DNA from 3 places in the Psychrobacillus sp. AK 1817 genome. Region 1 is predicted to be linked to each of the others. Evidence: predicted binding sites of a transcription regulator. Region 1 holds the regulator's gene; each other region holds the start of a gene.
The links. The regulator Rex, encoded in region 1, represses fermentation and respiration genes when NADH is low (regulators of the CRP and FNR family bind a similar motif). The targets are predictions, from matches to a motif close to TTGTGAAATATTTCACAA.

Region 1 (7,970 bases):
ATGGAACAGAGATTATAACCAATGTAGTAGCATCTCAAATAGAAAGTCATAAACGATTCGGTGGAGTAGTGCCTGAGGTTGCTTCTCGACATCATGTGGAGCAGATTACGCTTGTTATCGAAGAAGCATTGAAGCAAGCGAACATGACACCGCAGGAACTAGATGCAGTAGCGGTGACTGAAGGACCTGGACTGGTTGGGGCACTTTTAATAGGAATAAACGCAGCAAAAGCATTCGCGTTTGCAAATGACCTTCCTTTAGTAGGCGTCCACCATATCGCAGGACATATTTACGCAAATGCATTAGTCCAACCGATGGAATTCCCATTGCTTGCTCTAGTAGTTTCGGGAGGGCATACCGAGTTAGTATTGATGAAGAAAGACGGTCAGTTTGAGCTAATCGGAGAAACACGCGATGATGCAGCTGGTGAGGCTTATGATAAAGTTGCAAGAGTTTTGAATCTTCCTTATCCGGGTGGTCCACATATTGATCGTCTGGCGAATGAGAGCGATGAAGCAGTTTCATTTCCAAGAGCTTGGCTAGAGGAAGGCTCTTATGATTTTAGCTTTAGTGGCTTAAAATCGGCAGTCATCAACTATCAGCATAATGCGGAGCAACGTGGGGAAGAGATCAATCCAAACCACCTAGCAGCTGGATTCCAGCAAAGTGTAATAGAAGTACTGACTACTAAAACCGTACGAGCAGCTAGAGAGTTCAATGTAAAGCAGGTAATTGCTGCTGGTGGAGTAGCCGCAAATAAAGGACTTCGTAAATCTTTAGAAGAAGCCTTTGAAAAAGAAAACATTCCATTCTATGTACCACCTATAAATTTATGTACAGATAATGCCGCAATGATCGCAGCCGCTGGGAGCTCTAAGTACTCAGCAGGGCAAACGGGAGATTTGTCGATGAATGGAAGACCAGGGTTAGAACTAAATAGTTGGAACTAAATGAAATCCTCTTTTCTTCGACAAGAAAAGAGGATTTTTTACCACGTATTATTTCTGTTGTCAATAGAGAACATTCGTACTTATGCACAATCTGTGAATAACTTGTTAGTAAGTTGTGTTTTTTCAATATATTGTGGTTATTTATGCTTACACCTTGTGGAAAAGTTTGTTTTAAAACTGTGGATAATGTGGATAAACCTGTTGATAGATTGATATAACAGTATTTTTGATGTTAATAAATATGTGGAAAAAGAATTTGTTGAAAAAGGTACTTGACCTATATATATGCCAGTGTTCGACAAAATACAACAAGGCTATTATATATGCTTTCAGAAGGAGCGCAGAACAATCTCCAAAAATCGGACGGTTTGAGCAAATAATTGGACAGTTCACCCCAAAAATTGGTCGGTTTCTCTCTAAAATCGGACCGTTCGACATTATTATTTTTCCCCATATAAAAAAAGGTAAACCGAGTCAATCGGTTTACCCTGTAATCTCTTCTAATTGTTCCTGTAGCTCCAGCCATTCGTTGGAGATTGTGTCTTGCTTTACCTTTAGTATATCCAATTCGCCTTGTAGCTTTTGGACTGCCTCATGATCCTGGAATATCTCTGGATCACATAGCTTCTCTTCTATAGAAGCAATTTCTGAATCTATGGAAGGAATCTGTCCTTCTAGTTCCTCAATTTGACGACGTAGCTGGCGTTCCTTTTTCTTCGCCTCTTTATCAATTGTAGACGTATTGACCTTTTGAACTACAGTGTTTTGAACCACTGCATTTTCCATGGCGATTTCCTCGAGCTCTTCCTTTTTCTCTAAATAATAATCATAGTCTCCCAAGAAAAGGGTGGCATCATCAGAGGAAAGTTCAATTACCTTCGTTGCAATTCGATTAATAAAGTAACGGTCATGTGATACGAAAATAATCGTTCCTGGAAAATCAAGCAATGCATTCTCCAAGACTTCCTTGCTGTCTAAGTCTAAATGGTTAGTAGGCTCATCTAGTACAAGTGTATTCGACTTCAATAGCATGAGTTTTGCAAGTGCAAGTCTAGCCTTTTCTCCACCGGATAGATTAGACACAGTTTTTTGCACATCGTCTCCAGAGAAGAGGAAGCGACCTAGCACATTGCGTATATCTTTCTCATTCATCAGAGGCCATTCATCCCATAGCTCTTTAAGGACGGTTTTATTGCCAGTAAGAGCTGCCTGCTCCTGGTCATAGTATCCAAATTGCACATTTGTGCCGTATTGAATATTACCACCAGCTGAAGGGAGCTGCTTCATAATAGTTTTTAGCAAGGTGGACTTACCGACACCATTTGGTCCAACCAAAGCGATGCGGTCTTGCTTATAAACGGAAAATGAGATGTTAGAGGAAACGGTTTTATTTGGATAACCTACAGCAATATCCTCTAAACGCAGAACATCATTACCGCTAGGACGGTCAATGGTAAAGCCGAAGTTAGCGGATTTCTCATCGCCATCTGGGGCATCCATCCAGTCAGTTTTCTCGATAACCTTTCTTCGAGATTGTGCCATCTTCGTTGTAGAAGCACGCGCCAGGTTACGGCTAACAAAGTCCTCTAGCTTTGCTTTTTCCTCCTGCTGCTTCTCATATTTCTTTTTATCGAGCTCATAATTTTTCGCTTTCTGCGTTAAATACGCGCTATAGTTACCTACGTATCTCGTAACGTTATGACGTGAAACCTCATACACTAAATTTACTACCTGGTCTAGGAAATATCGATCATGGGATACAATCAAAATGGCACCACTATAGTTTTTTAAATAGTTTTCAAGGAAGCTGAGTGTTTGAATATCTAAATGGTTCGTAGGCTCATCGAGTATAAGCAAATCGGGCTTGCTCAACAGCATTTTAGCTAATGCTAATCTCGTTTTTTGTCCCCCGGATAACGCTTGTACTGGCTTATCATAATCCTCAGGGAAAAATTGCATACCATGTAAGATGGAACGGATATCCGATTCAAAGCGGTATCCACCAGCCTCATTAAAGGCAAGCTGAAGCTCGTCATAGGTAGCTGCAACTCTAGCATAGGCTTCTGAATCTTCATAGATAGAAGGGTCAGCCATTTGTGCTTCTAGTGAGCGCAGTTCTCTTTCAGAATCAATCAAATGACTAAAAATCGATTTCATTTCCTCCCAAATCGTCAGCTTCGATTCAAGACCCGCATGCTGCTCTAAATAGCCCAGTCTAATATTTTTAGGCATAATAATGTCACCGGAATCGTATGACATTTCTCCAGCAATTATTTTAAGTAAAGTAGATTTTCCCGCACCATTACGCCCAACCAGTGCAACTCGGTCGCGGTCTTGAACTTCTAACTTTACGTTTGTTAATATATCTTCACCGTTAAAGGATTTAGTTACTTGGTTTACTTGTAAAACAATCACGTTAATTTGCACCTCAATTCTATCCTAAGTGTAATAGATAGGACTTGTCGTTGCAACGTTCTCCCTTTACAATAAAAGAAAGGTAACGTGTAAAAATGAATTTGCCTTATACAATAGGAGGACACTTATGAAACGTGATGTACCTCGCATCCCTCAAGCGACAATGAAACGACTTCCTTTATATTATAGATTTTTACAAAGCTTTCATAATGCAGATCATAAACGAGTTTCATCCCAACAGCTAAGTGAAGCGATGAAGATAGATTCAGCAACCATCCGAAGAGATTTTTCTCATTTCGGTGCGCTAGGAAAGAAAGGGTACGGCTATGATGTGCCCCATCTACTTGAGTTTTTCAGAAAAACACTAGACCAAGATGAGGCGGCACGGGTCGCACTAATAGGTGTTGGTAGCTTAGGAACAGCTTTTGTAAAATATAACTTTCAAAAAAACCATAACACTAGAATTGTAGTGGCATTCGATACGAAGGCACCACTCGAAGGAACGATTATTAGTGACATTCCTGTATTTCATTCTAGTGTGATGTTGGAAAAGCTAAAGGAATACGGAATTGAATTAGTGATTTTTACACTTCCAAGTCGTGCGGCTCAGGAAGTAGCTGATCTTTTAGTGGGCTCTAATGTAAAAGGAATTTTAAACTTCACCCCAGTCCCAATAAGTACTCCAGATGAGATTCGCGTACATACGATTGACCTTTCAGTTGAACTTCAAACACTCATCTACATGATTCGAAACGAGATCTAAGAAAAGCGCAAGCGCCTATGTCTGCCCCGACAAGCAAATGGAGAAAAGCAAGGAGGCAGTTCCTCAGCCACCGGAGCTTTTATCCATTTGACCTCGAGGGGCAAGGCTGCTTGCGCTAGACAAATAAGAAAAGCGCAAGCGCCTATGTCTGCCCCGACAAGCAAATGGAGAAAAGCAAGGAGGCAGTTCCTCAGCCACCGGAGCTTTTGTCCATTTGACCTCGAGGGGCAAGGCGGGCGCTGATACCAATCTTATAAGAAAAAAAGCCTTCGACTATTATCTAGTCGAAGGCTTTCCTATTTATATTCGCTTTTTAGTAGGGAATAGATAGCAAGATCGATATAGCGTCCCTTTTCAAACTCATGCTGTCTTAGGACACCATCTTTGTGAAAGCCTAGCTTACTCAAAAGGTGAAGGGAGGCAACATTCTCTGAAGTGACCTCAGCTTCAATTTTGTTCATGTTCATATCATGAAAGGCAAAATGAATGATGGGCTTAAGCGCCTCCGTCATAATTCCCTTTCCCCAAGCATTAGGTGAAAGATCATATCCAATTTCTATACGCTTATGCTCAGTCTCATAGTTTAAATAACCACAAGTACCGATTACTTTTTGGGTTATTTTATCTTCTATTACCCAGCGCATACCAGTTTGTTCGAGAAAAATTTTCTCGTACCAACTAATTTCGCCCTTAGCATCTTCAACAGAAGTAAAGGGACCGATGGCCATATACTGTACTACGTTTTCATTAGAATATAACTCTAAAATGTCCTTTGCATCCCGTTCGATTGCTTTTCGGAGGACGAGTCTTTCTGTTTCTATTGTAGGAAAACTTACAAATGAAAAAGTCATTATTATTACCCCTTATTGCTGCAACTCAGCAAGTCTTTTTAAAAAGTTGACGATTTCTTCATTATACAGCTGAACAATTACTACGAATCCATTAAGTAGCATATGGGCAATAATAGAGGTGATTATTCGCTTTGTTTTATAGTAAATGAAAGCGAATATAAACCCAGACACAGCATATATTAGTATGTGTGTGAACTCAAAGTGAATGACGGCAAAGGACAGTGAGCTAACGAGCGCTGCTACAAAGAAGTTCGTTTTAGGCAGTAAAGTTCCGAAAATGATGCGACGGAATATAAGCTCCTCTAAAATAGGTGCGAAGAGCACAATGGAGAAAAAGACAAAAGGTACTGAATTGCCAAGATCCATAAACTGCGACGTATTTTCAGAACCAGCTTCTATACCAAAAAATCTAATTTCAATATTAGCAGCTAATGTTTGGCCGTACAAAACCATGAGAAAGCCAAGAATTCCCCAGCCAATTGCTCCGGGAAGACCAGATGCCTTCCCTTTTAGAGGTCGTATAAAATTCTTGTCTTGGCGAATCATAAGCAAGGTGATAGCTGTAGCAATTCCCATTCCAAGGAAAACCCACCATCCAGAAGCTAAGTACCTTGCGTTTTCTAAGCCGAAATAGTTAAAGATTATTAGTAGAAGAGGAGCAAATAATGCACCGGAGAGCTGCATCACACAGTAGGTGATTAATATGTATAAACCTGTCTTTTGTTGTTTCATCTAAATATCCTTTCTATTTATAGCAGTTGCTTTTATAAGTTTACTAATCAGGATAGTAAATAGATAATCTTGCTTTTGTAAGATGTACTAGCCTTAGCCTTATTGTAAAGGAAAACTAAAATAAAATCGCTCCTTAGCCATTTTATAATCATCTTTAATAGTCAACTTTAGTATCTTCGTTTTCAAAAACTAGAAGCCTCATAGGTTTTAAACCAACTGAGGATTAGAGCGTTAAAAATTATTAAAAAAAATGATGTTCTCACTTGCAAATTCTTCTAAGTTTAATTATTATTATAAGTGTGTTAGCACTCAAAGTGTGAGAGTGCTAATAAAAATAAATTCAACTATTTTAGGGAGGTAGTTTCACTTGTTAAGACCATTAGGTGATCGTATTGTAATCGAATTAATCGAAGCTGAGGAAAAAACAGCATCTGGCATCGTACTTCCAGACTCTGCTAAAGAGAAACCACAAGAGGGTAAAGTCGTTGCAGTAGGTACTGGACGAGTACTAGAAAACGGAAACCGCGTTGAATTAGACGTAGCAGAAGGGGACCGTATTATCTTCTCTAAATATGCTGGAACTGAAGTGAAATATGAAGGCCACGACTATTTAATCTTACGCGAAAGCGATATTCTTGCTGTAATTGGCTAATAAAAGAACTTAAAAAGAAAAATTAGGAGGGCATATTAACATGGCAAAAGAAATTAAATTTAGTGAAGACGCTCGTAGCGCAATGCTGCGTGGGGTAGATAAATTAGCAGACGCTGTAAAAGTAACTTTAGGGCCAAAGGGTCGTAACGTAGTTCTAGAGAAAAAATTTGGTTCACCACTTATCACTAACGATGGTGTAACAATCGCAAAAGATATCGAGCTAGAGGATGCATTCGAAAACATGGGTGCGAAATTAGTGGCAGAGGTTGCTTCAAAAACTAATGACATCGCTGGTGACGGTACAACAACTGCAACTGTTCTTGCACAATCTATGATTCGTGAAGGACTTAAAAACGTAACTGCTGGAGCTAACCCAGTTGGTATTCGTAAAGGTATCGACTTTGCTGTAGCTTCTGCTGTGACAGAGCTAAAAGCAATCTCTAAACAAATCGAAGGTAAAGAATCTATCGCTCAAGTAGCTGCTATCTCATCTGGTGATGAAGAAGTTGGTGAGCTAATCGCTGAAGCTATGGAGCGCGTTGGTAACGATGGAGTTATTACAATCGAAGAATCTAAAGGATTCACAACAGAGCTTGATGTGGTAGAAGGTATGCAATTCGACCGCGGTTATGCTTCTCCATACATGGTAACTGATTCAGATAAAATGGAAGCTAACCTAGACAATCCATATATCTTAATCACAGACAAAAAAATCTCTAGCATTCAAGAAATCTTACCAGTGCTTGAGCAAGTAGTTCAACAAGGCAAACCACTTTTACTTATTGCTGAAGATGTAGAAGGGGAAGCATTAGCTACTCTAGTAGTAAACAAATTACGCGGAACATTCAATGCAGTAGCTGTTAAAGCTCCTGGATTCGGTGACCGTCGTAAAGCAATGCTTGAAGATATTGCTATCCTAACTGGTGCAGAAGTAATCACAGAAGATTTAGGACTAGACCTAAAATCTGCGAACATCACTCAACTAGGACGCGCTTCTAAAGTAGTAGTAACAAAAGACAACACAACAATCGTAGAAGGTAATGGAGATACGAAAAACATCGCTAGCCGTGTTGCTCAAATCCGTGGCCAATTAGAAGATACAACTTCTGAATTCGATAAAGAAAAACTTCAAGAGCGTCTTGCTAAGCTTGCTGGTGGAGTAGCTGTAGTGAAAGTAGGAGCAGCAACAGAAACTGAGCTAAAAGAACGCAAACTTCGCATTGAAGATGCACTTAACGCAACTCGCGCAGCTGTAGAAGAAGGTATCGTATCTGGTGGTGGTACTGCACTAGTAAACGTATACAACAAAGTAGCTGAGCTTGCAGAAACAAAAGAAGGCGACGTAGCAACTGGTATTCGTATCGTACTTCGTGCATTAGAAGAGCCGGTTCGTCAAATCGCTAACAACGCTGGTTTAGAAGGATCTATCGTAGTAGATCGTCTAAAACGCGAAGACATTGGCATGGGCTTCAACGCAGCAACTGGCGAATGGGTGAACATGATCGACGCAGGTATCGTAGATCCAACTAAAGTAACTCGTTCAGCTCTACAAAACGCTGCATCTGTAGCTTCTCTATTCTTAACTACTGAAGCAGTAGTAGCAGACA
Region 2 (7,970 bases), 1.6 Mb from region 1:
GATCTATCCTGAATATTACAATTTGTTGGCATATGTATCTTAAATAAATACTGTAAGTGTAATTATACAGAGAAAAAAAGGCAAATAACCATCCGTGGAACCTGTTAAAAGTAATATCGAAGTTTTATCTATGGCACCGTAGAAATAGAGGATGCTGGAGTTTCAACTCCTCCTAATTTGATGTCTGGGCTTGGTTCATAGAAACTAAGCTCATTTTTAAATATATAAATATATAGTAAATTGGGTTGAAGAGACTTAATTAGCTTTATCCAGATATGCTTGGTGAAGAGAGGGGGGACTGCTTGGTATATTTGTAGCATTCTTCAAAAGAGGCTGGGACATAAGTAGATTCATGCTACATAAAAATGCTGTGAGTTGATTCTTATTACAATCTATAAAGAAAAGAATACTTCATTCTGAGTGAATGCGTTTTGATAGACATTTATTTAACTGAAGATATCTTCTTTTATATGTGAAGGTATGTGCAGTTTTCACTTGATATCGAAGATAATTCGGGGTGTTTGGATCGGAGACGGCGACTCCTAGGGGACAAGCGTGTGGTAGAGACTACAGGCTCGAGCAGTGCCCCCAGGAAATCGTCCGCTGTAGCAGAGAACACCAACTGTAAGTAGAAAAAGCCCCGGAAATTTACTAAACGGTAAATTTCCCGGACTCTTGAATTTTTAAGGTGGGTTTTATCCCAGCTTCGTAATATTAAGATTTTGAAGTTACCAGAATTTATACCCTTTTGAACCTGGAGGAGCATTCTGAAGCATATCGAACACTGGAACTGTATAAGCAAACAAGATTAAGAAGATACAAATAGTCAACCAGATCTTCCAGTTTTCCAAAACCATTGGAGTTTTTTCTGCATTTTCAGAAACCTCGCCAATTGGGAATTCTGTTTCTCCTTTAGGAGCAAACCATACTAGGTGGACGATGATATACAATACCAAGATGATACCGATGAATAAAATCGTACCACCAACTGCCTGAGCTATCTGATAGCCAATCCAATCAGTTGCTTGTGCAGAATCACCATAGGTAGAGAAATCTGAACGGCGAGGAGCACCCATTAAACCAGCTATATGCATAGCTCCAGACATGATGGACATACCTACTGCCCATACAATAGCTTGTATAATTGCTAGCTTATTCATTTGTTTAGTCAACACTCTACCAGTAAGATGAGGAATTAACCAATAAGCGGCACCAAAGAATGTTAAAACAACTGTTGTTGCTAAAGTGAGATGAAAGTGACCAGTAACCCAGATAGTATTATGTACTACTTGGTTCATTTGGTTAGATGCATTAATAATACCTCCAGCTCCAGCAGGGATGAAGGCTGCCATACCGATGAATGGTACAACGAATCGAGCATCCTTCCATGGAAGCTTTTTAAACCATCCAAATAACCCTTTTCCTCCAAGCTGTCTTCCGCGGATTTCAAATGTAGCGAACATGGAGAAAGCAGTTAGAAGGGAAGGTATAACAACCATCATTGTCAAAATTACTTGCAAGTATTTCCAGAAAGAATCAATACCAGGCTCTGTCAATTGGTGATGGAATCCAACAGGAATAGAGAAAATCAAGAAAAGCATAAAGGAAAGTCTTGCAAGTGCATCCGAATAAATTTTCCCGCCAATAATTTTAGGAATGATTACGTACCAAACCATATAAGCAGGTAATAGCCAGAAATATACTAATGGGTGACCAAAATACCAGAAAAGTGTACGAGAAAGAAGAATATCAATCTTATCTACCCAGCCTAATGACCAAGGAATCAATTGGAAAACTACCTCAACTGCAACACCAAGTGAACAAATGATCCACATAGTTAAGTTTACGATTACCATAAAAGTTAATAATGGGCTTGGTTCTCCTGGATTAGCTTTGCGCCATTCTCTATATTTCATTATAAGGCCAGCTCCACCAATCCAAGAGCCTACGACTACCAGTGCCAATCCCACATAGAAGATCCAATGTGCTTGTAGGGGTGCATAGAAAGTGTACAGAACAGATGCTTCATTTAATAAAACCATTACTGCAGCAGCAGTTGTTCCGATTGTCATTGTCCAGAACCCAATCCAGCCAAGCATTCTTTGCTTATCTGTCAATGTGCCGGCAGTGCGACTTACAGCAGCAATTTGGAAACCAAAGATAAAATAAGTTGTTAAGATAAGTGCTAATAAAACCCCATGAACCGTTAATAATTGATAGTATCCGATTCCCCAAGGAAGAGTAAATTGTCCAGAACGTACTAGTGTTTGTAATAGTCCACAAAGTCCTCCGATTAAAAGTGCAATGAATGCTACATGGATGTGAGCCATTGCGAGCTTGCCATCACGACGATCTACCTTCACAAAGCTTTGTGCTTTCTCAGTTATTGTTGCCATGTTACTCAACCACCTTTAACTTCGATGTCATAGAAGTGTGTCCTATGCCACAATATTCGTTACATAATATTAAATACTCTCCAGCTTTATCTACTGTTGTTACGTATTCTGAAACGTAGCCAGGTTCTAGCATCATATTAATATTCGTACCCACTATTTGAAAGCCATGAATTACGTCCTTTGTTGTTGCGATAAATTTAACAGTCGATCCGAGTGGTACTTCAAATTCCTGTGGATTATAGAAGAAAGCAGAAGCAACGACTACTACCTCGTAATCCCATTCCTTACCTTCGACCTTGTGAACTCCAGGATTATTAAAAGGAGCAATTTCATCTACTCGCTCAGGATCAATATATACTTTTGCACTAGGTGGATGAGAACCGTAATGAAATGCGCTAAAGCCAACTATAATTAAGAATAAAACCAAAGACCCTACCCCGAATGTTATCCACCATTTTTCATACTTGTGAATATGCATAACCTTTAACCTCCAATGATTTAAAATCTGTCAATAAATAAATAGAATGCCAGAAACCAAGTTACTAATATAAAGATCCCCACTACGCTAACAGATATTAACGTGCCCTTAAGTTCTGGTTCTTTATTGTGTTTTTTGGACATCAGTCGTACACCTCCAAAATATTCTTCTTTTTATCTATAGCTACATCATAAATTTAAATAATTATGTGTGATGTGATATTTCTCACACATACAAAGGTATTATGTGAAGATAATGTGAAATAAATTAAAAGTCATAGAAGTGGAAGGGAGATTAGTGAAGATAGTTGCAGTTCAGACTCTTGAGAAATAGAGTGCTAGCTAAAGATCTTATCCTTTAAATTAGCTCAAGGTCCTTAGGGATTGCCAAATAAAAAAGAATCCTTTATTTAAAAGGATTCTAAGTTTTATATGTATTCTTATTGATAGTTAGTCCTCGTCTATTGTAAGAATAATAGTCATAAGGCCTATGTCTTCGGTTTCTACAGGCAAGCGAAAGGCATGATGAAAACCAAATAGTTTACTCTTGCCAACAATGACAGTTGGCGGTGTAATATCAATCTCTAAACCTTCTTGGGCAACAGTAGTACACAAGTTGCCTGCAATCATATTCCCGAGTTCACCAGTAAAAGATTCGAGCATTTCGCCCTCGAGAGGCATGCCGAACATAGAGGCGCCAACGGAGGAGAAGAATTGGGAGGATGCATCAACAATAATTCTTCCCTTAATGTCTCCAACAATTCCAATGAGAACGCCCATCTCTTCCTGATCAAATGGTTGAATCATTAGTGTGGGAGACTTAAAACTAAGGTTAAGAGGAATAACAGACTTTAATGATTGAATGGTACCATTTAAAAGTGTTTTAATATGCTTGGAATTACCCATTTTATCCCCTCCTAATAGTAAAGATGAATCAATTTTATCATATTGTCTAGTTAAAAAGAATATATTTTGTAGTCAATTGTTGAAAAATGTGATAACATCTAAATGAGAATGAATATCAAGTTCAGTTGAGAGGGAGATTGTCATGGTATTTATATTAATTGGATCGACTGTAGTTATATACAGCGTAATAACAAAACACATTTTAAATTCTATTACACCGCAAACAAAATAATAGTAGTACAGTGATGACTTTGTGAACAATAAAGTCATCTTTTTTTATATTTTCTGATATGATATACATATTGTTTAAAGAATAAAAAGGGGAAATAAATTTCACATGAATCAATTAGAGGAATTACAGAAAATCAAAGAATCGAATGCTTTACTAGCGACAATTTTTAAACAAAACAATGATGAAGAGAGATATGCAAAATCAAAACTTTTTGCAGAAAAAATAGAAAAGGGAACATTTACAATTGCTTTTGCAGGTCATTTTTCAGCAGGTAAATCAAGTATGATTAATGCCCTTGTAGATGAACAGCTATTACCAACAAGTCCTATACCAACCTCTGCGAATATAGTTACGGTGAGCAAAGCGGACAAGAATTTTGCTATTGTCCACTTTGTAAATGATGCTCCGGTCAAATTCTCTGGGGAATATGATATTGGACAAGTAAAAAAATATTCCAAGGACGGGAGTAAAGTTTCTCAAATAGAAATTGGACATCAAACCTCGGAGCTTCCTAAAGGGATTATAGTTATGGACACACCGGGAGTGGATTCAACGGATGATGCACATCGTGTATCAACAGAGTCTGCATTACATCTAGCAGATATCGTGTTTTATGTAATGGATTATAATCATGTGCAATCCGAGCTGAATTTTCAATTTACTAAACAGTTGCTTCACTACAATGAAAATATTTATTTAATCGTAAATCAGATTGATAAACACAGAGAAGAGGAATTATCTTTCACTGAGTATAAACAATCTGTTTCTACAGCTTTCAATGCTTGGAATGTCGAGCCAAAGGATATCTTTTATACTTCATTAAAAAACAAAGAAATAGTACATAATGATTTTCAACAAGTTAGGCAGATCGTAAAAGAATCTATACTACATAAAGAAGAACTTTTCCTACGGTCAGCATCAGCTACTCTAAAAAAGCTAAAGGATGAACATATAAAATTTTTAGAAGAGGAAAAAAAAGACTTACAGCAGGAACTAAGTTATTTACTCACAGAAGAAGATTGGAGCAATGTTGAAGAAATATTAGATCAGCTGGAAACTTCAGAGAAGCAAATACAGCTCCAAGAGAGCGGTGCGTGGAAAAAGACATTTGAAACGAGCAGGAAGGCTATATTGGAAAACGCCTCAATTATGACTTATGAAATGCGTGACCTTTTAAAACAATATGCAGAAAGTAGGCAGGAGTCATTTAAGGTTGGTTTCATCGGAAGCAAGAAAAAAACAGAAGAAGAAAGAAAAAGAAGGTTAGCTGAAGCAATTCAGATGCTGGATAAAATTGTAGCTACTAATATTACTACACATATAAAAGATTTAATGAAGGGTCTTTTAAAGGATGTTAGCTTGTTAAATGAAGAAAAGGCAAACGAAATAAATAATATGTCCTTTTCTTTACCTGAGGAAATCATCGCAGACACTATGCATAGTGGGGCAAGTGTTACGGGTGATGCAATACTGAACTATGCTAATAGAGTAAATGATGCAGTTATTAGATATTATGTGAAGGAAACTGACCGATGGAAGGACGAAAATTCAAATTATATCGAACTAAATTCATCCAATCTAGATGTGCGGTTAGAGGATAAAACGAATGTTTTAAAGGAAAAGCAAGAAGCTATATTAAAAGTGTCTGATATAGAAGAAAAAATAGAAAATTTGGATAAGCAATTATCGACACCTTCGATCCAGTATAGGAAAGATAGAGATTATCTTCTTGATGAATGGGAGAAAGAACGCTTGTCCTTCGAGCGCTCTATAGTAGAGTACGTTGATAAAACTAGTGAAGAAACAGAAGTAATTTCCCCTGTATTAATAGAGGAAGAGATATTAGAGGAAAGTGCTACATTACCTTTAGATGAAGTAGTGCAAAGGGCAAACAAAATTGGAGAGATTTTATCGGAGCTTCCTGATTTTAAGGACTCCGCGTCTGTTATTAAGAAAAAGGCAATGCGTGTTCAAAACCAACAATTTACAATTGCTCTATTTGGTGCTTTTAGTGCAGGAAAATCAAGCTTTTCTAATGCCTTAATGGGAGCGGATGTTCTGCCGGTTTCTCCAAACCCTACAACCGCTGCCATCAATAAAATACATCCAGTTTCTAAAGAACATCTGCACAATACCGCTGATGTTACTTTAAAATCTAAAGAACAGTTACTCGATGATGTAAAGTTTGCCTTTTTACAATTGGGTAAAAACGTTATTTCATTAGAGGATGCATACGAAAAGGCTCCTTCTGCCTTAAGTGAATCAGCTGCAGAAGAAGTGCATAAGTCATTTGTGAATGCTTTCTACAAAGGATATCCTGATGTACGGAATCATCTAGGTGAGATACTAAATGTGGATAATCAAGAATTTTCTCTTTATGTGGCTGAGGAATCGAAAAGCTGTTTTGTTGATTACATTGACTTTTATTATGATTGTGAGTTAACTAGATTAGGCGTCACTTTAGTAGATACACCAGGTGCAGATTCCATCAATGCTAGACATACTGGTGTTGCGTTCGATTATATACGAAATGCAGATGCCGTTCTTTTTGTCACATACTTTAATCATGCTTTTGCAAAGGCTGATAGAGAATTTCTTATTCAGCTTGGTCGTGTTAAAGATTCCTTTGAACTAGATAAAATGTTTTTCATTGTAAACGCCATTGATCTTGCAAGCAACGAGGAAGAGGCTAACTTAGTTAAACAGTACGTAAAAGACGAACTGCAGCGATTTGGAATTCGATTTCCTAGGGTGTATGGAGTCTCTAGTCTTCAAGCTTTAAAAGAAAAGCAAAACAAAGAAAGACTTCATCAAGGCATGGAACATTTTGAAGAAGCATTCCATCATTTTTTGGAAAAAGATCTTAAACAAATTGCTATAACTTCATTAGAAGAGGAATCTAATCGACAAAAAAATAAATTGCTTTCTTTAATAGAACAAACGGAGGCTAACTTAGCTAGAAAAGATGAACGACTTTCTGAGCTTAGCGATCAGGAACTAAAAATAAGGAATCGTTATACTGAATACAAGTCTGTATCTTTAACTAAGGATGCGGTTCAGGAATTGGAATCCCTTCTTTTTTACGTATTACAACGTGTGTATTATCGATTCAACGAATTTTTTAAGGAAGCGTATAATCCTTCGCTTTTCTCTAATTATAATGCATCCACGGCTTTGGACTTAGCATTGAGGGATATTCTTCAAATGATTCGTTTTGATCTGGAGCAGGAAGTCCGTGTAACGAATTTCCGACTGCTACAATATATTCAAAAACAAATGACTCAAATAGATAAAGAAGAAATGCGAGTATTAAAGGAATGGAATGGGAGCTTAACTTATAGCCCTCATGAAAGTGAAGACTACGAATTACTAGAGTTTGTTGGCCCCTTTAAAGACAAAGACAAATATACTCATGTAAAATCATATTTTAAAAGTGCTAAGTCATTTTTTGAAAAAAATGAAAAAGAAAAACTAAGAGATGCTCTATCCGAGCAAACAAAAGTTGAGGCAGCTGCTTATTTAGATGATGAAAAAAAACGTTTAGTAAAATGGCTAACTATCTATGCAGAGAAGGAAGTAGAAAATGCTCGCTTAAAATGGTTAAATGAATCCTTAACTCAGTTGGAGGCAGAAAGAAGATTACTGGAGCAGGAAGAAACACTAGCTAAGTGGAAGGATATCTATAAGAAATTAGAGACTGGAGGTAACGAAAAATGACAAAGGTATTTATAGAGCTTTCAGAAATAGATATAAAGTCTTCAAGATTTATTGATACGCGCTTTATCTTGGGGGAACCTTCCGCAGGCTATGAAGCATTTAAAGAATGCCATGTGAGTGGAGCAGTTTATTGGGATCTTGAAAAAGACCTCTCTGATATGGACGATTTTAAAGGTAGACATCCGATGATTTCTAAGGAAAAAATGATTGAGCTTGTACAAAACTCAGGTTTAAATATAGAT
Region 3 (7,970 bases), 550 kb from region 1:
GAATGGCGTTTAGAAAAAGCAGCTGAGTTAGGGGCAGTTACAGTTAATACCTTAAACGAAGACTTGGCGGAAGGCTTGAAGAAACACTTTGGCGAGGTAAATGTATACGGACAACTGATGCCAGATGTAGATGCATTTGTAGATGCTGCAGGGGCACCTATTCTGTTTGAAAATGTGATGAAAATCGTTAAACCAAAGGCTAGAATTGCAATCATTGCTGTGTACAAGCAGGAGGTACCAGTAAGCTTATCTCAAATTATGTCCAAGGAAGTGCAAATCGTTGGCGCAAGCGGATACACACACGAGGATATTTCTAAAGTAGTAGAACACCTATCTAACCCAGCAACGAAAATTGGAACAATCGTTACACAAGTGTATAAGCTAGACGATATCCAGGAAGCATTTGATGTAGCAATTGCTGCAAAAGGTGCTATCAAGGTTATGGTAGATTTAAGTTAATAGCTTCGTAAAAGAGATCTCTCTTAAATCTAGCTTTTAAAAAAGAGCGAACCGTCATGAAGACAGTTTGCTCTTTTCATTTTAGTTATCTTGACTAAGTGATTCTTGTGCAAGTGTTGCTAGCTCTTGTGCCTTAGAGCTAATTTCTTGAATAGTTGCAGAAAATTCTTGAATGGAACCGGATTGGTTGTCAGTCAATGTATTTACCTCTGAGAAAGCTTGGTTCAACGTTAACAGAAGCCCTTGAATGTTTTTTGTTATGTCATTAATCTGATTTACATTTTCCTTCGAATTGGTTGCTAGCTTACGTATTTCATTCGCTACAACGGAAAAGCCCTTCCCTACATCCCCTGCTCTAGCCGCTTCAATCGCTGCATTTAAACCAAGCAGATTACTTTGGTCTGATATTCCCTTAACTACAGAAGAAATTTCACCGATTTGCTCTGCACTTGAGCTTACGGCTTTCATTTGAGACGTAATATCTGTCACTCGATCAGCAAGTGAAGTCACCGATTCACTTATATCTTCAATGCCTGCTGCTGTTTGCTCCACAATTACAGAAAAGCTTTCAGCCATTTCAAATAGCTTGTTTGCCTTTTCCAAGCTTGTTCCGATTCCTACACCGCCTATTACATTACCCTCATCATCATGAAGAGGTAGTGCACGAGCTATTAACGGAAATCCGAATAGCTCCTTCGGAAGGACTGCCGATAAAGGAGAATCGGTTCTAATCGCATTTGTTACGATATCCCCTTCCATTAATGGATCACCTGGGTTTACATTTAAAGCAAACGTTTTACCTGGTATATTAATGATCAGCTTCTCCGTATCGTAAATTCCAACAGTTATATCGTCCTGGACAAGCTCATTAAGCAATGGAGCAACTTTAACAAATGCTTTTATTAAATCATGTTCTGCCATCAATTTTCACTCTTTCTATTAATATGGTAGGTTTCTTTGACCGTAGTTCACTGAAATCCATTTTAATGTTGTAAATTCATCTAAGCTCCATTGGCCATTTAAGCGACCTAAGCCAGATTGCTTTTCACCACCGAAGGCTACAATCGGTTCATCATTAATCGTTAAATCATTAACATGAATCATCCCTGTGTGTACCTTCTTAGCCATTTCCACTCCTCGTTCTAGATTAGATGTATGAATAGCTCCACTTAGTCCAAAACGAGTATTGTTAGCAATATCAATTGCCTCTTCTTCTGTATCAAAAGGAATAACACATACTACTGGTCCGAAAAGCTCTTCCTGAGAAACACTCATGTCAGTCGTAACATCTGTTAAAATGGTTGGCTCTAGCAATCTTCCAGTAACATTCCCTTTAAGGTAAGGTGTAGCACCTTCTTCAATCCCTTTTTCGATCAAGGCTTGCAGGGTTTGGGCTTGGCGATCATTGATAACTGGCCCAATGATTGTTTCAGGATTTAATGGATCACCGACTTTAAGAGAAGAAACCTTTTGTGCATATTTTTCAATGAACTCTTTATAAATAGATCGTTGAACAAGAATTCTATTTGCTGACATACAAATTTGTCCTTGATGGGTAAATCTACTGAAAGTAGCAGCATTCACAGCATACTCGAGGTCAGCATCCTCTAAAATAATAAAAGCACTGTTGCCGCCTAGCTCAAGTAATGGCTTTTTGAAGTTTTTAATAGCTACCTGACCAATATAGCTTCCTACTTGTGTAGATCCAGTGAAGGAGATAATTCTTGGAATTGGGTGCTCCACAAATGCATCGCCAATTTCTTTGATATCTGTAACAACGACATTTATTAATCCTTTCGGTACTCCTGCTTCTTCAAAGATTTTTCCGATTAGCGTTCCGCCCATAATAGGTGTGTCATCATGAGGTTTTAATACGACACCATTTCCAGCTCCTAGTGCAGGTGCAACAGATTTCATCGATAAGAAGAATGGGAAGTTAAATGGGCTAATAACTCCTACAACGCCTGCAGGAATTCGGTATAATCTATTTTCCACGTCATCTATTGTAGAAGGTAGAATTTTCCCTTCCATTCTTAATGGGAAGGTAGCTGCCTCTTTAATGATGTTTTTAACAAGACCAATTTCGAATGCTGCCTTCAGTCTAGTACCACCTAATTCTTCCATAATAATAGAGGTGATTTCTTCCTCATGCTCTTCCATATATTTTACTGCATTTTCTAAGATATCACGTTTTTTATAAGGATTTACTTTGTCCCATTCTAGCTTCGCTGCATGTGCAGCCTTATATGCTAAATCTATATCTTCTACATTTGCTAGCTTGTATGTATTAATAGGCTTGTCATTGTAAGGGTTTGTATTATTTAACACGAGACTACTGTTTCCGTCTCTCCATTCACCAGCGATAAATTGTTTGCCTAACATTTCTAAGTTCATCTTTTTAACCTCCAGGATATTATTCTTATTAACTCTTTGATTATCGTCAGGATTAGTAAAATCTTTACTGAAATAGAAATGTATTGTGAATAATTTATCTAATAGTTACTGAAAAGTTTTAAAAATAGTCCCATACACCCATTCGATTCTTTCAGACAAACAAACATTATTACCTAATCTAATATATAAGAATAGCGCAAGAGTTATATCTGAGTTACTAAGAACTATTAATATAGATGGCTGATTTTCGCTTTAGGCGGTCGCTTTCCGTGGGGTGAGCGATAAGCCATCACCGTCGCTTACGCGTCGTTTGTGATGTCTTATCTGTCTCACTCATCCCACTGGAGTCGCCGCCTGACGCTTCAATCACAGGTGGAGGATGAATTAGATAAGTTAGAATGAAAAAAATTATACCGTTATATTTAGCTATTAAATCGAATTAATTTACACTTAAATTTTGAATATAGATGGTAGATTTCCGCTCTAGGCGGTCGCTTTCCGTGGGGTGCGCGATAAGTCATCACCGCGCTTACGCGTCGTTTGTGATGTCTTATCTGTCTCACTCATCCCACTGGAGTCGCCGCCTGACGCTTCAATCACAGGTGGAGGATGAATTAGATAAGTTAGAATGAAAAAAATTATATCGTTATATTTAGCCATTAAATCGGATTTATTTACACTTAAATTTTGAATATAGATGGTAGATTTCCGCTTTAGGCGGTCGCTTTCCGTGGGGTGAGCGATAAGCCATCACCGCCGCTTGCGCGTCGTTTGTGATGTCTCATCTGTCTCACTCATCCCACTGGAGTCGCCGCCTGTCGCTTCAATCACAGGTGGAGGGTGAATTAGATAAGTTAGAATGAAAAAAATTATACCGTTATATTTAGCTATTAAATCGAATTAATTTACACTTAAATTTTGAATATAGATGGTAGATTTCCGCTTTAGGCGGTCGCTTCAATAATAGGTAGAGGGTGAATTAGATAAGTTAGAATGAAAAAAATTATACCGTTATATTTAGCCATTAAATCGAATTAATTTATACTTAAATTTTGAATATAGATGGTAGATTTCCGCTCTAGGCGGTCGCTTTCCGTGGGGTGAGCGATAAGCCATCACCGCCGCGTACACGTCGTTTGTGATGGCTTATCTGTCTCACTTATCCCACTGACTGGAGTCGCCGCCTGCCGCTTCAATCAAGAGTTATAAAATATTATTTAGAATTCCATTAGATTGCTATGTAGATATAACTTTGTTAGTGGCATATTTAGAATTTTATTTACTATTTTGTGGTCCCCGCTAGTTATTTAATGCTTGTTCTGTTAATTTCAACCTGGCTACCAGTTTATGTCCTTTCTATCTCCAATAAGACTTCCTACAGATATCTAATTCTTCGTTTTAGAGCCTTTCCACGATAGAAATTGAACAACATCACTTGAAGAGTGCTGAAACAAAAAGTACAAAAGAACTAATTAACCCCATAATTATGAACGAAGTTGACACTTTCTTAAATATTTCACAATTGTGTTAAAGAACGTTCAAATCTTCTTGAACAATTCGTGAAGTCCGGTTTTTATATTCGTTTTTTTGAAGGCATGGTAATAAGATAGAGGCACAGAGATGAATTCTTTGAAAGCAACACTAGTTACCTTAGCTTTTTATAATAGATTGGAAAGGGGTACAACGATGAAATTAAAATTGAAGTGGGCTCTCTTGACGATGGTTTTCACTATTGTCACTGTATTAACAGGATGTGAGCCATTACTTGTTTTAGACCCTAAAGGCCCTCAAGCCGAGGCACAGGCAAATGATATTATGTTATCTATTTTCCTAATGTCGGGGATTGTGATTGTCGTTTTAGCTATCTTAGTTTTTGTGTTAATAAAATACCGTGCTTCTAAACAAAGCGAGGATTACGAGCCACCACATATAGAAGGAAGTCCGATTGTGGAAGCAATTTGTATCGGTATTCCTATTATAATAGTTATTTTTCTTTCAATCGTTTCTGTTAGAAGTAACTATATTGTAGAGTCGACACCTCAAGGCTATGAGGATCAGGAACCATTAATCATTTATGCATCTTCTTCAAACTGGAAATGGCATTTTAGTTATCCTGAACAAGGTATTGAAACGGTTAACTACTTATATATCCCAGCTAATCGTGCGATTGAGTTTAAACTATACTCCCACGGACCAATTACTAGCTTTTGGATTCCACAGCTAGGCGGGCAAAAGTATGCGATGTCTGATATGGTGACTACGTTACACTTAGCTGCCGATGTTGAAGGCGAGTTCATGGGCAGAAATGCGAACTTCAGTGGATCTGGATTTGCAGAAAACGTCTTTGATGTTACCTCTATGTCTAATGCTGATTTTGAGGATTGGGTAGAGGAAGTACATGAAACTGCACCTGCTCTTACAGAAGAGAAGTTTGAGGAATTATTAGAACCAGGTCATCTTGGCCGTTCAACTTATACAGGAACACATTTAGAATTCTCACCTGCTCCTAGTCATGACCATGGCGATAATGCAGAGGAATCTGAACACGAGCACCATGAATCAACTGATAAGGATGAGAAGTCCGAGCATGAGAATCATGGACAAACTAATGAAACTGAGGAATCAGATCATTCTCAGCATTAATTGAAGAATTACAAGATTACTATAGTAAAAGCTATAGATTCCTGAAAGGAGAAACAAAAGTATGGATTTCTTTGATCGCTTTGCCGTACCACATCCAAGCTTTTTGATATATGCATCCATGGTCGGAATTGGCCTTACGATGGTTGCAATAGTTTTAGGTATTACCTACTTTAAGAAATGGGGATACCTCTGGCGTGAATGGATTACTACAGTAGACCATAAGCGTATTGGTATTATGTACTTGCTTACAGCATTATTGATGCTGTTCCGTGGTGGCGTTGACGCCATTATGATGCGCTATCAGCTTTCGATGCCAGAAAACACATTTTTAGATTCGCAGCATTATAATGAAGTCTTCTCCACTCATGGAGTAGTAATGATTTTATTTATGGCAATGCCGTTTATCATCTTTTTCTTTAACTATGTTATTCCATTACAAATTGGAGCAAGAGATGTAGCGTTTCCACGTTTAAATGCACTTAGCTTCTGGCTGTTCTTTATGGGTATGGGATTATTCAACATTTCCTTCATCGTAGGTGGATCGCCTGATGCCGGTTGGACTTCTTATTTCCCGCTTGCAGGCAATGAGTTCAGTACATCTGTTGGTACGAACTATTACATGATTGCAATTCAAATAGCTGGTCTTGGTACATTGATGACTGGTATTAACTTTATTACAACTATCCTGAAAATGAGAGCACCTGGTATGACTTTAATGAAAATGCCAATGTTCACATGGTCAGCGTTTATCGCAAACATCATTATCGTTTTCGCTTTCCCAGTATTAACTGTATTACTAGCAATGGGAACAATGGATAGACTGTTTGGGACAAACTTCTTTACAACGGACAATGGCGGAATGGATATGCTCTGGGCTAACCTGTTCTGGGTTTGGGGACATCCGGAGGTATACATTCTAATACTACCGGCATTCGGTTTATTCAGTGAGATTATTTCAACCTTTGCTCGACGCAATCTATATGGCTATAAGTCAATGGTTGCTTCTATGGTAGTTATTTCTGTCCTATCCTTTGTCGTATGGGCGCATCACTTCTTTACAATGGGTCAAGGTCCATTATCAAATAGTATCTTCTCGATCACTACGATGGCGATCGCTATTCCGACAGGGGTTAAAATATTTAACTGGCTGTTCACCCTATGGAAGGGGAAAATCGAGTTTACGACACCGATGCTTTACTCCATCATGTTCATTCCACTGTTCACTTTAGGTGGGGTTACAGGGGTAATGCTTGCAATGTCAGCAGCTGACTATCAATATCACAATACGATGTTCTTAGTTGCCCATTTCCATAACGTAATTATCCCTGGTGTTGTTTACGCAATGCTAGCTGGTCTTACTTACTATTGGCCGAAAATATTCGGCTTTATGTTAAACGAGCGACTAGGAAAATGGACTGCATGGTTATTATCCATCGGTTTCGTACTAGCCTTCATCCCAATGTATATTACGGGATTAGACGGTCAAGCGCGTCGTATGTACACTTACTCTGAGTCTACAGGTTTCGGAATGTGGAATATGGTTTCCTTCGTTGGAGCAGGTATTATGGCAGTAGCCTTCGCGTTACTTGTTTATAACATCTATTACAGTATCCGTTATGCTTCTCGCGATATTGGGGATGACCCATGGGATGCACGATCACTGGAATGGGCTACACATACACCAGTACCTGAATATAATTTCGCTGTTACACCTCAGGTCGAGTCTACACAAGCGTTTTGGGATTCTAAGAAAAACGGTCATGAAATATTCAAAGGAAAAATCGAGAAAATTCACATGCCGAATAATAGCGGTTTACCATTTATCATGAGCTGTATCTTCTTTGCCCTTGGGTTTGCAATGATCTTCAGCATATGGCCACTTGCCATCGTTTCATTGATTGGTATTTTAGGTTGTCTAGCATACCGTTCATTTGAGCAGGATCATGGAAGATACATTTCGGTAGAGGAAATCGAAGAAACGGAAAGAAAATTGCGAGGTGCTAAAAAATGAAGGTAGATAAGTCACTTCCACTTGAATACAGCACAGAGGAAAACAGCTTAAAAGTCTTGGGCTTTTGGATTTTCCTCGGGGCGGAAATTATGCTTTTCGCAACACTTTTCGCCTCCTACTTCACCTTAGAGAATCGCATAGGTAGCGGTCCCTCTGGTGCAGATATTTTTGAAATAACACCAGTGTTAATTGAGACACTTTTACTTTTAACGAGTAGCTTTACAATCGGACTTGCCATTCATGCAATGCGAATGAACCGTACAAAAGCTACAATGGCTTTCTTTGGAATTACACTTCTTCTAGGAGCTGCTTTCCTAGGAGTGGAGATTTACGAGTTTACACACTATATACATGTTGGAGCAGGACTTCAAACTAGTGCCTTTACGGCGATTTTATTGACGACGTTAGGGACACATGGTTTGCACGTAACATTTGGTTTCTTCTGGGGATTGTTCATTCTCCT

Region 2: the regulator Rex is predicted to act here: its motif matches at 3,088-3,105, upstream of D0S48_RS03430 (cytochrome c oxidase subunit 2A).
Region 3: the regulator Rex is predicted to act here: its motif matches at 4,358-4,375, upstream of qoxA (cytochrome aa3 quinol oxidase subunit II).

What each region holds. Positions count from the first base shown of each region.
Region 1 covers NZ_CP031739.1:3,137,348-3,145,317, forward strand. Annotated here, with positions in the region: gene tsaD (tRNA (adenosine(37)-N6)-threonylcarbamoyltransferase complex transferase subunit TsaD) at 1-950, shown strand, start outside; gene D0S48_RS15740 (ABC-F family ATP-binding cassette domain-containing protein) at 1,434-3,365, opposite strand; gene D0S48_RS15745 (redox-sensing transcriptional repressor Rex) at 3,493-4,128, shown strand; gene D0S48_RS15750 (GNAT family N-acetyltransferase) at 4,425-4,979, opposite strand; gene D0S48_RS15755 (CPBP family intramembrane glutamic endopeptidase) at 4,992-5,711, opposite strand; gene groES (co-chaperone GroES) at 6,079-6,363, shown strand; gene groL (chaperonin GroEL) at 6,404-7,970, shown strand, end outside.
Region 2 covers NZ_CP031739.1:664,930-672,899, reverse strand. Annotated here, with positions in the region: gene D0S48_RS03445 (hypothetical protein) at 1-2, shown strand, start outside; gene D0S48_RS03440 (b(o/a)3-type cytochrome-c oxidase subunit 1) at 729-2,396, opposite strand; gene D0S48_RS03435 (cytochrome c oxidase subunit II) at 2,398-2,874, opposite strand; gene D0S48_RS03430 (cytochrome c oxidase subunit 2A) at 2,895-3,017, opposite strand; gene D0S48_RS03425 (chemotaxis protein CheX) at 3,324-3,779, opposite strand; gene D0S48_RS03420 (dynamin family protein) at 4,117-7,728, shown strand; gene D0S48_RS03415 (sulfurtransferase) at 7,725-7,970, shown strand, end outside.
Region 3 covers NZ_CP031739.1:3,683,210-3,691,179, reverse strand. Annotated here, with positions in the region: gene D0S48_RS18420 (zinc-dependent alcohol dehydrogenase) at 1-459, shown strand, start outside; gene D0S48_RS18415 (methyl-accepting chemotaxis protein) at 541-1,380, opposite strand; gene D0S48_RS18410 (benzaldehyde dehydrogenase) at 1,399-2,853, opposite strand; gene qoxA (cytochrome aa3 quinol oxidase subunit II) at 4,540-5,496, shown strand; gene qoxB (cytochrome aa3 quinol oxidase subunit I) at 5,558-7,507, shown strand; gene qoxC (cytochrome aa3 quinol oxidase subunit III) at 7,504-7,970, shown strand, end outside.